4 regions of the Bacillus sp. VA15 genome follow, and region 4 is predicted to be linked to each of the others. Evidence: predicted binding sites of a transcription regulator. Region 4 holds the regulator's gene; each other region holds the start of a gene.
What was found. Region 4 encodes LexA, which represses DNA repair genes until DNA is damaged. Its sites were predicted from a motif close to CGAACATATGTTCG; they were not measured.
Positions count from the first base shown of each region.

Region 1: the regulator LexA is predicted to act here: its motif matches at 1,078-1,091, upstream of AC0DBE_RS04915 (YolD-like family protein).
Region 2: the regulator LexA is predicted to act here: its motif matches at 1,955-1,968, upstream of AC0DBE_RS09600 (YhjD family protein).
Region 3: the regulator LexA is predicted to act here: its motif matches at 1,321-1,334, upstream of ruvA (Holliday junction branch migration protein RuvA).

Region 1 is NZ_JBVQPQ010000001.1:891,584-894,732, forward strand. Features, by position in the region: gene AC0DBE_RS04910 (PIN-like domain-containing protein) at 1-999, shown strand, start outside; gene AC0DBE_RS04915 (YolD-like family protein) at 1,155-1,487, shown strand; gene AC0DBE_RS04920 (Y-family DNA polymerase) at 1,480-2,730, shown strand; gene AC0DBE_RS04925 (L-lactate permease) at 2,802-3,149, opposite strand, start outside.
Region 2 is NZ_JBVQPQ010000002.1:895,288-898,436, reverse strand. Features, by position in the region: gene AC0DBE_RS09610 (sodium:solute symporter family protein) at 1-1,148, opposite strand, end outside; gene AC0DBE_RS09605 (DUF3311 domain-containing protein) at 1,145-1,345, opposite strand; gene AC0DBE_RS09600 (YhjD family protein) at 1,570-1,932, opposite strand; gene AC0DBE_RS09595 (TVP38/TMEM64 family protein) at 2,086-2,709, shown strand; gene lepB (signal peptidase I) at 2,711-3,149, shown strand, end outside.
Region 3 is NZ_JBVQPQ010000001.1:288,690-291,838, forward strand. Features, by position in the region: gene AC0DBE_RS01410 (RbtT/DalT/CsbX family MFS transporter) at 1-700, shown strand, start outside; gene bofC (sporulation cell-cell signaling protein BofC) at 748-1,260, shown strand; gene ruvA (Holliday junction branch migration protein RuvA) at 1,399-2,004, shown strand; gene ruvB (Holliday junction branch migration DNA helicase RuvB) at 2,015-3,019, shown strand; gene AC0DBE_RS01430 (DUF2905 domain-containing protein) at 3,012-3,149, shown strand, end outside.
Region 4 is NZ_JBVQPQ010000002.1:96,727-99,875, forward strand. Features, by position in the region: gene AC0DBE_RS05680 (DUF896 domain-containing protein) at 162-395, opposite strand; gene AC0DBE_RS05685 (YneB family resolvase-like protein) at 459-1,112, opposite strand; gene yneA (cell division suppressor protein YneA) at 1,131-1,448, opposite strand; gene lexA (transcriptional repressor LexA) at 1,598-2,215, shown strand; gene AC0DBE_RS05700 (hypothetical protein) at 2,610-3,038, opposite strand; gene fosM (FosM family fosfomycin resistance protein) at 3,115-3,149, opposite strand, start outside.

The DNA.
Region 1 (3,149 bases), on a different contig from region 4:
TCTAATAAAATAGGCGATTCCTTTTCTGGTAAGCGCATTTTAGAAATAATTGAAGAAGGAATTAGACGATATCAGTATAATATTCCTCCAGGATACGAGGATAAAGGTAAAAAGACTGAAGAAAATGGAAGTTCGGATCAGAAAAGACCTTATGGAGATTTAATTATTTGGAAGTCAATTTTGGATATGGCAAAAGAAGATGGGGTTTCTATAGTGTTTACTACTTCGGACAGTAAAGAGGATTGGTGGGCATTAGACGAAAGTAAAAACATATTACACCCACGTGAAGAGTTGATTTCGGAATTTAAAGATTTTGTAGAAAATAAAACTCAGCTGATGATGTTGCCCATGAAAGAATTTACAGAGTATTTTTCTAGATTGAAACAAACATCATTTTTATATGCACAGATAGAATTAAATGCATTAAACATAATAAAAAATCAAATAAGCTTTTCTACGGACGAGATAACTCCTAGTTTAATTCATGATGGTGAATTACAATTGTTCATGGAAAACGGTTTGCTAGAAGATGTTGAAGATTTTGAAATATATGATGTTACATTATTTGATTATAATATAGATTTTGACGAAGATAAGGCGAGTATTACAGGCATCTTAACGATGAAGGGGTCAGCAATAATTACAGAGGCATTCGGATCTGAATATTCCGAGAGTTCAGCTTATGACTTAGAAATTAATGCAGAGTTTTCGATAGAGTTAGAATTAAACATAGAAGAACAAGTTTATACGGTAGGGAACTTTAAGTTGTACAGTATTAAAGTTCCCTATGCAGCACCACAAGAAGACATATTTGATGATGAACAATGTGTTATTTGTGAAAGAAGATCAGGGGTCTTAAATTTATTTCCGAACAGCCCCGTTTGCTCGGAATGTTCAAGTAATGGAGATTATTTTATATGTACTAACTGTAGTACAGTATACAAAAATGAAGACTACAACGGAGATGGTCAATACTGCCAAATTTGTATTGGGAATTAGATTAAGTTCAGAAAGCCTTCTTTAATGGGAAGGCTTTTTATCATGCTTTAGGACATATATTGCTACCAATATTTACATCGAACATTTGTTCTTATTTATATTGAATAAGGAACTTTTGTTCTGTTAATATTAGATCAATAAAGGAGTGAGTCGATATGCTTAGAGATCGAGGAACAATTAAATGGACATCAATGATGCTTCCAGAACATTTAACACAGCTTAAACAAGATTTGATTGATGTATCAAAAATTGAAAAGCCATCCTTAGATGACCAACAAATTGAAGAGATGGATCTTCTCGTCTCTGAGGCACTTGAATTTAATAAAGAGTTGAAATTCAAACTCTTTAACAATGGATTTGTTGAAAATATCACCGGCAGAGTTCATTACATTAATTTTGAACAACAAAAGCTTCACGTAAAAGACCAGAACGACAATACAGTTTATATCAACATGAATAACATCATAGGAGTTACATACAATGATTGATTACTCACAATTTCCACGAAAGAATATACTTTGTGTCGATATGAAATCGTTTTATGCTTCTGTATCGGCTGTAACAATGGGGCTTAATCCTTTAACATGCTATCTTGCTGTTGTAGGGAATACGGAGAGACAGGGAAGTGTAGTGTTAGCTGCATCTCCTGCACTTAAAAAAGATTTTGGAATCAAAACAGGGTCGAGACTTTTTGAGATACCTGAAGATCCAAGAATACACATTGTAAATCCACAAATGAAGCTTTTCATCAGAGTTTCGACTGAAATTACAAAGCTGTTTTACAGATTTGTTCCTGAGAAATGTGTCCATACGTATTCAATTGATGAATCTTTTTTAGATGCAGGAAAAGAAGATCCTGAAGAAATGTCCAAAGCAATCCAAAACAGCATGTGGAGAGAATTTGGTTTGATGTGCACAGTAGGCATTGGAGATAATATGTTGCTTAGTAAGCTTGCACTTGATCTGGAGAGTAAGAAAACGAAGAGTGGCATTGCACGTTGGAGATATGAAGATGTGCCAGATAAACTCTGGAAGGTTCGCCCTTTGTCTAAAATGTGGGGGATAGGAGGGAGGATGGAAAGAAACCTAAATCGTATGGGGATATCAACTGTAGGTCAGTTAGCTAAATTTCCTTTAGAGCTGCTTGAGAAGAAATTTGGAATAATGGGAAACCAATTGTATTATCATGCTCATGGAATCGATTTATCTGAAATAGGAGCTCCCTTGATGCAAGGTCAGATTAGTTTTGGTAAGAGTCAGATTTTGCTCAGGGATTATACAAAAAGAGAAGAGATTAAAGCTGTTCTGTTGGAGATTTGTGAGGAAGTTGCAAGAAGGGCACGTGCACATAATAAAGTTGGTCGAACAATTAGCCTGGGGATTGGTTACAGTAAAGATGAGCTTGGGGGTGGATTTCATCGAGCAAAAACAATTGATCTTCCTACAAATATAATGATGGATATTTATAGATGCTGCCTGATGCTCTTTAATAGGTTTTACTCAGGTAAGACTATGCGAAGTATCTCAGTCACTCTTTCTAATATAGAGGATGATGTGAATCAGCAGTTGAGTTTATTTGAAGTGGATAATGAAAACAGAAGAAAGCTTGGATTTGTAATGGACGGGATAAGAAATAAGTACGGCTCAAAGGCGATATTAAGGGCTGTTTCTTATACGCCTGCAGGGACAGCACTTTACAGAGCTGGTTTAACAGGTGGACATAAGAGTTAAAACCCTTCTCATTGAGAAGGGTTAAACATGGATGAGTTATGAAGTTTCTGACTTACAAACTAAAAATGAATTTATTTAGAATAGTTTCCAAGTAACAATAAAATAATAGTCATAATGATAATTAATAATATTGCTCCAACTACGATTAAAGTCATCTTTTTTAATAAACTGTTCTCTTCTGACTCGATTCCACATAATGTCGCTCCTAATGCAATTCTAGAAGGACAAGCCATCGTTGCATGTGAAGAACTTGCATTTTGAATACTTGCAACTAAATTTAATGGTAATCCAGTTTTTGTTGCTGTTTGAACTTGTAATTGGGTGAACATTGCATTTGATCCTGTATTACTACCTGTAAGGAAGCCCCCGATTCCCCCAATAAATGGAGAAACGTATATAAATAGTGTACCAAACATTAA
Region 2 (3,149 bases), 800 kb from region 4:
TTGAAGGTAAAGTACACCGAAACCAGCGCGATCACCGGCACTAAAAACTTAGCAAGCACCGATACTTGCTGTTCTGTCGTGCGGGGCGCGAACACTTTGTACACATTTTTTGCAAACAGCGTGGAGGCAGACATTAAGATCATAGACCCCGGCACAAGCGCTGTCAGCAGTCCGGCGGCACCGATAATCCCGACAAACCAAGGGTCAAATGTTTGCAGTGACAGTCTCAAAAGCGATAGATCCCCGTCTGCGCCTTTCAGACCAGGAACTTGCAGGATAGCCGCAAAGCCGACGAAAAGGACGAAGAGCAGGACCAGCTGGTATAAAGGCATGATGATGGCGTTTTTGCGAAAGACTTTTGGGTTTTCGGCTGAATACGAAGCGGAAAACGTATGAGGCCACATGTAAAACCCAAGTGCTGTCAAGAGCACGGTTGAACTGAACCAGGCCGCACTTTGCCCCGTTTCGGGAAGCGTAAGAAAGCCCGGATTTGCCGTTTCAATCTGCTGAAACATGTCTTGAAAGCCGCCGTAGTAATGAATTGGCAAATACACACCTAAAAACAGAACGACAACCAAAATCATGATGTCTTTCACAACCGATATCCAGGCAGACCCGTGAATGCCGGATACCATAACGTAAACCGTGATCGAAATGGCGCCGATCCAGATGGCGGCGGTCGGAGAGATTTTGCCGTACGATGTTTCCGATACAATCAGCCCGAGGCCTTTCAGCTGCAGCACAAGATACGGAATGAGCGCGGCGATGCCGACCAGTGAAACGAGCACGCCAAGCAGCGGACTGTTATATTTTTTGGTGAAAAAATCAGACTGTGACATCAGCTTATGCTGTTTCGCGTACGTCCAAACCGCCGGCAGAAGCCAATAAGAAAGGATGTAAGCCAGGCATCCGTAGGCGATGATGTAAAAGGCCGGTCCGCCTTTGCCGTAGGCCCAGCCGCTTCCGCCGAGAAACGTAAATGTGGTATAAATTTCGCCTGCCATCAATAAGAACACGAATACGGTTCCGAAGCCGCGGCCTCCGACCGTCCACTGCTCAAGGTTCATATCTTTTCCTTTTTGGGCGCGTATGCCGAGAAAAATACTCAAAAGCAGGACGCCGAAAATGATGATGAGAGCTGCGTTCATTCTGCTTCCTCCTTTTTATTTTCGTTATCGAGGACATACACAATCGCCATCAACGCAGAGGTCAAAAGAGCCCACATCACGATATAGGCAAGAATAAACGGCATGCGGAACACATAGGGAGTCACTTTATTTGCAAAAGGGATGCCGAGTAAAATTCCGATAAAGGGCAAAGCGGCGAGAACGTGAATCAGTTTCATAGAATCCTCCTTCTCTTTTAGGATTGGGGTGTGCAAGCCCAAGCGTACTGAAAATGATGTCGCAGATATGGCGGCACATGTCATTTTTTGGGGTGAAAGGTTGTGGTTCGAATTATAAATAAATTTATTTTGTTTGTATAGTGGGAATTGTCTGAAATTTATTGTTGGAATTGCCCGAAGAGGGAGCGGGCAATCTTGGGAGAGTACATAATGATTCAAAAGACTCATGGCCTGTCCGGGGCAAATAAATAGAATGTTAATAATTCGCTGACCTGCTCCCGAATTCGCGGATTAAAATAGCGGTGCTTTTCTTCATAACCATCGATCACAAATACATAAAGCGTAAAGGCCTCATCGCGTTCCGCCTCGTGTATCGCAATTTTTCTTTTCCTCAGCTCTTTTCTGACCTCCATCAAATCCTTTTGTGCTATTTTTAATGATTCGCTGATAAGCTGTTTATAAGGATGCTTCAATTTTAATGTGCTTTGCTCAATTCCGGCGAGATCACGATTAAAAATCGTAATGGCCATGGGCAAAAAGAGAGCCCGTTCAATTAATTCGTATATTTCCTCCTGCAGATTCGGCATTGCTGACTCCTTCTTTCTAATGGGAACGTTTGTTCTATTTGTATTCTATATCGGCTGGTGAAATGTTTCAAGACAGAAAAAATCGCCAAAACTTTTTAGTTTTCTGCTGATAATGTGTAGAATAAGGATAGACAAACCCGGTAAGGAGTATAAATGTTGGAGCATTTTTTATCCTATTTCACACAAGAACATTTAACTGAATTATTTCAAAGCTATAGGGCTTTCGGTCCGCTTATTGCTGTGCTGCTGCCTTTAATTGAAGCATTTCTCCCGTTTTTGCCGCTGATCGTGTTTGTGGTGGCAAATACAAACTCGTTTGGTCTGTGGGAAGGATTCATCCTGTCTTGGGCGGGATCAACTGCTGGATCTATTCTCGTATTTTTGATTGTCCGTCAATACGGACAGAGAAGATTGCTTGGTTTTATCCGCAGTCATCCTTCGGTCAGAAAGCTGATGTTATGGGTGGAGAGGCACGGCTTCGGTCCCATGTTTCTTCTGCTTTGTTTTCCGTTTACACCGTCAGCCGCGGTGAATGTTGTTGCCGGTTTGTCGAGGATCGGAACGCGGCCGTTTATTTTGGCGGCAGCTTCGGGGAAGCTTGTCATGATTTTTATGATCAGCTTCATCGGATATGATCTGCACGCACTGATTACACAGCCGATTCGAACGGTCATTGCTGTATTGGTGATCACTATCTTATGGTATGTCGGCAAAAAGGTAGAGCGGTACCTGCATGTGAGAGCCAGTCAGCGTGAGCATGATGGAGGGAGACAGTAACATGAAAAAACGGTTTTGGTTTCTTGCCGGTGTAGTGTCCGTTGTTCTCGCCATTCAGGTTAAAAATGCCGTCTTTATTGATTACAAGGTAGAAGGCGTCAGTATGAACCCGACCTTTCAGGAAGGAAACGAACTGTTGGTCAATAAATTCTCACATCGATTTAAAACCATCCATCGTTTTGATATTGTCCTTTTTAAAGGCCCTGATCAAAAAGTGCTGATTAAGCGGGTAATCGGCTTGCCTGGTGAATCGATCAAATATAAAGATGATCAGCTGTATGTGAACGGAAAGCAGGTTGCTGAACCATTTTTGAAGCATTTGAAATCAGTTTCTGCCGGAAGCCATGTAACGGGTGATTTTACCTTGAAAGATGTGACAGGAACAAGCAAAGTGCCGAAAGGACAATATTTTGTTGTTGGAGATAATCGCATATACAGCT
Region 3 (3,149 bases), on a different contig from region 4:
ACCGGTACAAAAACAAGATCAGCCGAAATGGAAAGAACTGTCGAAGGCATTTACAATTATGTTTGAAAACCCTAAAGTCGGCATCAGCGGAGTGGTCAAGACGATTAATGCCATAGGACAATTCGGATTTGCCATCTTTCTCCCTACTTATTTAGCGCGTTACGGGTATTCCGTTTCTGAATGGCTGCAAATATGGGGGACGTTGTTTTTTGTGAATATAGTGTTTAATATCATTTTCGGTGCAGTCGGAGATAAACTTGGCTGGCGCAATACCGTGATGTGGTTTGGCGGTGTCGGGTGCGGTATTTTTACGCTGGCGCTTTATTACACGCCACAGTTGATCGGGCATCAGTATTGGGTGCTGATGATTATCGCTTGCTGTTACGGTGCGGCATTGGCTGGCTACGTTCCATTAAGCGCGCTTTTGCCGACGCTTGCACCTGATAATAAAGGCGCTGCCATGTCAGTGTTGAATCTGGGATCTGGTTTATGTGCGTTTATCGCGCCGGGCATCGTAAGTCTTTTCATTGGACCGCTCGGCGCAGGCGGGGTTATTTGGATCTTTGCGGTATTGTATTTTTTCAGCGCTTTTCTGACACAATTCTTGACGATTTCTGAGAAAAGCGCCGGTGTGTATACGGAGGAACGGCTTGTCAGAGAAAACGTGCAAACAAATTTCGAGAAAACGGTTAAGCAGTAGCCTCTTTGGTCAAACTAGTCATAAACGTGTGCAAAGAGGTGTAGAGGGTGAAACGATTCAGCACGGCGTATCTTTTGCTGGGCATTCTTTGCTCAGCCGCAGCATTTCTAATAGGTGCTCCTCCCCGCGCGCTTGGGGCGGAAGTGGAGCACTATGAACCGCTGCAAGTGCATGTGCAGCTTGAGAAAGTGTATTTGGACGGAGATGTCAGCATTGAGCATAAACGTGAAAAAGTGCTTTCTATGGATGATTTTTGGGCAGCCTATGCCGGCTGGACGCTTGTCGAACAAAAAAAGGGATATGTGCTCTTCCGGAAGCAAATGGACGATATTTCACCGCTCAGTAAGGTAAATGGGTATATCGGTGTATCGGATAATGGAGTGATCTCCACTTTTCATGGTCGGCCTGAGTCAGCTTCCGAACCGATTCAGTCTTTTTTTCAAATTGATTTAGAAAGGCTGGAAAGCCATATGCAAAAAAATCTGCTGAAGGGCATTCCATTTCGGACAAAAGCGGAGTTTGAGGATGTCATAGAACACATAAAGACATACAGCGGGTAACGTCCGCTGATTGAAGACATGTAATCATGTCTTTTTTTTCGTGGAAGAATGAGAGAGAAGCGAACGTATGTTAACTTTTCTATAAGACTTTGGCTGTTTTTATGGTACAATGAAGAACAGTCAAAGAGGTGAATTTGCGTGATCGAATTTGTTAAAGGGACGATTGATTATGTATCTCCCCAATATATTGTGATAGAGAACGGCGGCATTGGCTATCAGATTTTCACGCCGAATCCGTTTATATATAAGGAGAGAAACCAAGAAACGATTTTTACGTACCATCATATCAGAGAGGATGCTTTTTCGCTTTACGGTTTTTCAACAAGAGAGGAGAAGGCGCTCTTTACAAAACTGTTAAACGTGACCGGAATCGGTCCAAAAGGCGCACTCGCCATCTTGGGCTCAGGTGATCCGGGAGCGGTAATACAAGCGATTGAAAATGAGGATGAAGCCTTTTTGGTCAAGTTTCCTGGTGTAGGAAAGAAAACTGCTCGCCAGATTATTCTTGACTTAAAAGGAAAACTCGCTGATGTTGTGCCTGAAATGATTGAAAATCTGTTTAATCATGAAGAAAGGCTTGAAAAACAAACAGCAGAAACAGCTCTGGAAGAAGCGCTAGAGGCCCTCAGGGTTCTCGGATATGCTGAAAAAGAAATCAAAAAGGTGCTTCCTCACTTAAAAGAAGATACTGGACTCACAACAGACCAATATGTGAAAAAAGCATTACAAAAACTATTGAAGTAAGGTGATGTTCATGGATGAACGGCTCGTCTCAAGTGAAGCAGACAACCATGAATCAGTGATAGAGCAAAGCCTGAGGCCGCAAAATTTGGAACAGTATATCGGGCAGCATAAGGTGAAAGAAAATTTGCGCGTGTTTATAGATGCGGCAAAAATGAGACAGGAGACACTTGATCATGTTCTTCTGTACGGGCCGCCCGGACTCGGGAAAACAACGCTTGCTTCCATCGTTGCCAATGAAATGGGAGTGGAATTACGTACGACATCTGGGCCTGCGATTGAAAGACCTGGTGATTTGGCTGCCATATTAACGGCGCTAGAGCCGGGAGATGTATTATTTATCGATGAAATACATAGGCTTCATAGATCGATTGAAGAGGTGCTGTATCCTGCGATGGAAGACTTTTGTCTGGATATTGTGATCGGCAAAGGCCCTTCTGCCCGCTCGGTCCGGCTCGATCTTCCTCCTTTTACGCTGGTAGGCGCAACGACGAGGGTAGGGCTTTTGACGGCGCCGTTAAGAGATCGTTTCGGCGTAATGTCTCGCCTTGAGTACTATACGCAAGAAGAGCTGGCGGACATTGTCACAAGAACCGCTGATGTATTCGAGGTTGAAATTGATAACCCGTCTGCTCTCGAAATCGCGAGGCGATCGAGAGGGACGCCCCGCGTAGCGAACCGCCTGCTGAGAAGGGTCCGGGATTTCGCCCAGGTGCTGGGTGACAGCCGGATCACGGAAGAGATTTCGCAGGATGCGCTGGAGCGGCTGCAGGTTGACCGTCTCGGTTTGGATCATATTGATCACAAGCTGCTGATGGGCATGATCGAAAAATTTAACGGCGGTCCGGTGGGTCTTGATACCATTTCAGCCACGATCGGCGAAGAACCGCATACGATTGAAGACGTGTACGAACCGTACCTCCTGCAAATCGGATTTATCCAAAGAACGCCGCGGGGAAGGATCGTGACACCGGCCGTTTATCATCATTTCCAAATGGAGGCTCCCCGATATGACTGAATTTCCTAAGATCATTATGATTCTTGGTGCTGTTTTGCTTATCATCGGAGCAGTGTTGCATTTTGTCGGCAAGATGCCGGGAGATATTTTTGTGAAAAAAGGAAATGTCACGTTTTTCTTCCCGGTTGTC
Region 4 (3,149 bases):
CCCTTCCTTATGTGTTGTACCCTTACATCATAAATGTCTGACGACTTTTTCTCAACTGTTTCAGCTTAAATTTGAGAGAAACTTGTTGAATTTTGTCACATAAGAGTTTTGCTTATAGTATATGCAAAAGAGGAATACGATATTTCCGTATTCCTCTTATATTAGTGAAGTTTGTTATTTTGTTGTTCTTTTTTTAGCTTTTCTGGTGTTACATCATTGCCTTCTGGGTCTATGATTTTCACACTTTTTAACGTGTTTTTCATAGAAGAGCGAAAACCTTTCAAGTACTCTTGACGAAGCTTTTGCTGTTCGGCTTTTTCTTCTTCTGTCATAACGCCAGCTTTGGCTTTAGCAGCAAGTTCATTAATTCTGGCAATTTTAGCGTTTGAAATCATGTTAAACTCCTTTATTGCATTTTGTCTATATAGTACTAGATCAAAAAGAGTTTTACAACTGATTCACTCGGCTGTCTCGTCATTCTCTATGTATTCCTGATACCGCCGGTGGACGGTCGCTTTAGACACATCATAGCCAAACCCTCTTAGCGTTGCGGCAATTTCTGCGAACGTCAGTTTATTCGCTCTTAGGCGGACGATCTCTGAGATTGGGACCTCTATTCTTTCCTTTCCGCTGTTTTCATGTTGGTTTTTCAGGTTTTTTTGCGGTTTAAAACCGTTTTTTACTGCACGCTTCATTCCCCGCTTGATTTTCATATTGTGAATTTTCCGCTGGTACTCTTCCACAATGCTGACGATCTCCAGCACCATCGAGTCAGCCTCCGATAACTCCAGTTCACCTCTGTGAGCCGTTGTATAGACTTTCACATCTTCTCTGTAGATACAATGGAGCAGGGCGATTTTTGCATTTCCCCGACCGAGCCTAGTCTCATCCTGAACCAAAATAACATCAATTCCCGAATTCTTGATCTCATCAAGCAGCTCAAATACACCGTCTCGATCCATTTCATATCCGCTGGCTTTTTCAGAAATCACTTTGACGACTTCCATGCCGTTCTCGGCTGCAATGGCCGTTAGCTCCTCCACCTGCCGCTTTAATGAAGTTTCCTGCTGTTCTTTATTTGTGCTTACGCGGGCATATATGAGTGCTTTCATTTTTTCTATCTTTCCTCTCTATCTTACAGTTGCCAATTCATATGCATCCTGATGCTTCTTTTTCAATGGAATCACCAACTCATCTCCCGGCTGGATATCAGACGTCTGAAGATGATTTTTATCAGCTACCCATTCAATAAAATCGTTTTTGTTTATCTTTTTTGTATCTGCTACCTGATCAGCAATTGACCAAAGTGTGTCGCCTTGCTGGACTTCTATTTTAGCATACTGATTAAGTTCCTGACCGCTGCTTGTATATGACAGCAAAAGGATAACCGCGCTCAAAATCACTGAGAATAGACCGACAAAAATAATAGATTCTTTACTCATGATCATAACCTCCAACAGGAATGTTTGTTCGCTTTTTTATAATTTCAGTATATACGAACAAACGTTTCTGTCAATTGTTTTTTCGAACCTATGTTTGTACTGTAAGGAAAATCATGCTATAATCTTCTTAAAATCGACGTTTTGAGGTGCGAAAAATGACGAAGCTATCAAAAAGGCAACTTGATATCCTCCGTTTTATTAAAGCAGAGGTTAAATCAAAAGGATATCCGCCTTCCGTGAGAGAAATCGGAGAGGCTGTTGGGCTTGCGTCCAGCTCAACTGTCCACGGCCATTTGGCCCGTTTGGAAACAAAAGGGCTGATCAGACGGGATCCGACAAAACCTAGAGCAATAGAAATACTTGATGAAGAAGTAGACATTCCGCAAAGTCAGGTCGTTAATGTACCGGTCATCGGGAAAGTCACGGCGGGATCTCCTATTACAGCAGTAGAAAATATTGAAGAATATTTTCCGCTTCCTGACCGTATGGTTCCTCCGGACGAGCATGTGTTTATGCTGGAGATTATGGGAGACAGTATGATTGATGCTGGTATTCTCGATAAGGATTATGTCATCGTTAAACAGCAAAATACAGCGAACAACGGGGAAATTGTAGTTGCGATGACAGAAGATGATGAAGCTACGGTAAAACGTTTCTATAAAGAGGATACTCACATTCGCTTACAGCCTGAAAACCCAACGATGGAACCTATCATCTTGCAGAATGTCAGCATTCTAGGGAAAGTGATTGGCGTGTTCAGAACCGTCCATTAACCTATTGATCTATCAAATGCATGAAATAACCCCCTCTTCCTTTATGGAGAGGGGGTTTATTGTACAAAAAAGCAGGCTCGCCCTGACTTATGGGTGCGAGCCTGAATAGGAGGAAAAAGAACATCATGTTTACACCATAATTATCCACCAAACAATTGTTGAAGTCAAGAAATTTTCTTTCCTTCAGGAAACTTTTATCTGAATATTGTCCGTTTAAAATATTAGACGTTATGTCCTTAAAAATGTTTCATTTTCTTAGGTCGTGGAATGACGTGGCTTCATGTTTATGTAAGGAGCGCGGCAGTAATTGAATTTTAATGAAAATTTAGTACATAGTGTAGTTGGTTCAACATTTTCTAAAAAAACAGCTCACTTCTCTTGATCAACGTGAGCTTCAATCAAAATGAAAATATTGTATACCATAACTGCCCTTTACCCGAACACTCGTGCAGTTTTCTGAGTGTTCTTCTGCTAATATACGGTATCGGTGAAATGGATCGATAGAAACCTTATCCTGAGCACTAAAATCAAACCAGCTGCCGCTGAATTGCTTCGTGCTCAGTGTGGTATATTCTCCCGTAAGCCCCATTCGCTGAAGTTTAATCTCAACTGAACAAGTATTGGCTCCCAAGATCGTAAACTGATAGCCTAAAATATAGTCGATCGCCGGGACATCACTGATATTTTCCAGAACAAACGATTTTGTGCTGTCATTTAAAATAAAGTCTGTTTTGTGATCAAAATCTAAAGCTGACACATGGGTACTGCCAATGCCAAAAAAACACATCAAAACTGCTGTTAAGCCTAAGATTTTTATTTTCAATTACACCCCTCCTTTACCACATTTTAACCCTACATGAGATTTATGTATATGTTCTGTGTAATATAAAGAGGTCGTTTCAATCATAAAAATCCATATGCGTTTTTTCCTGTT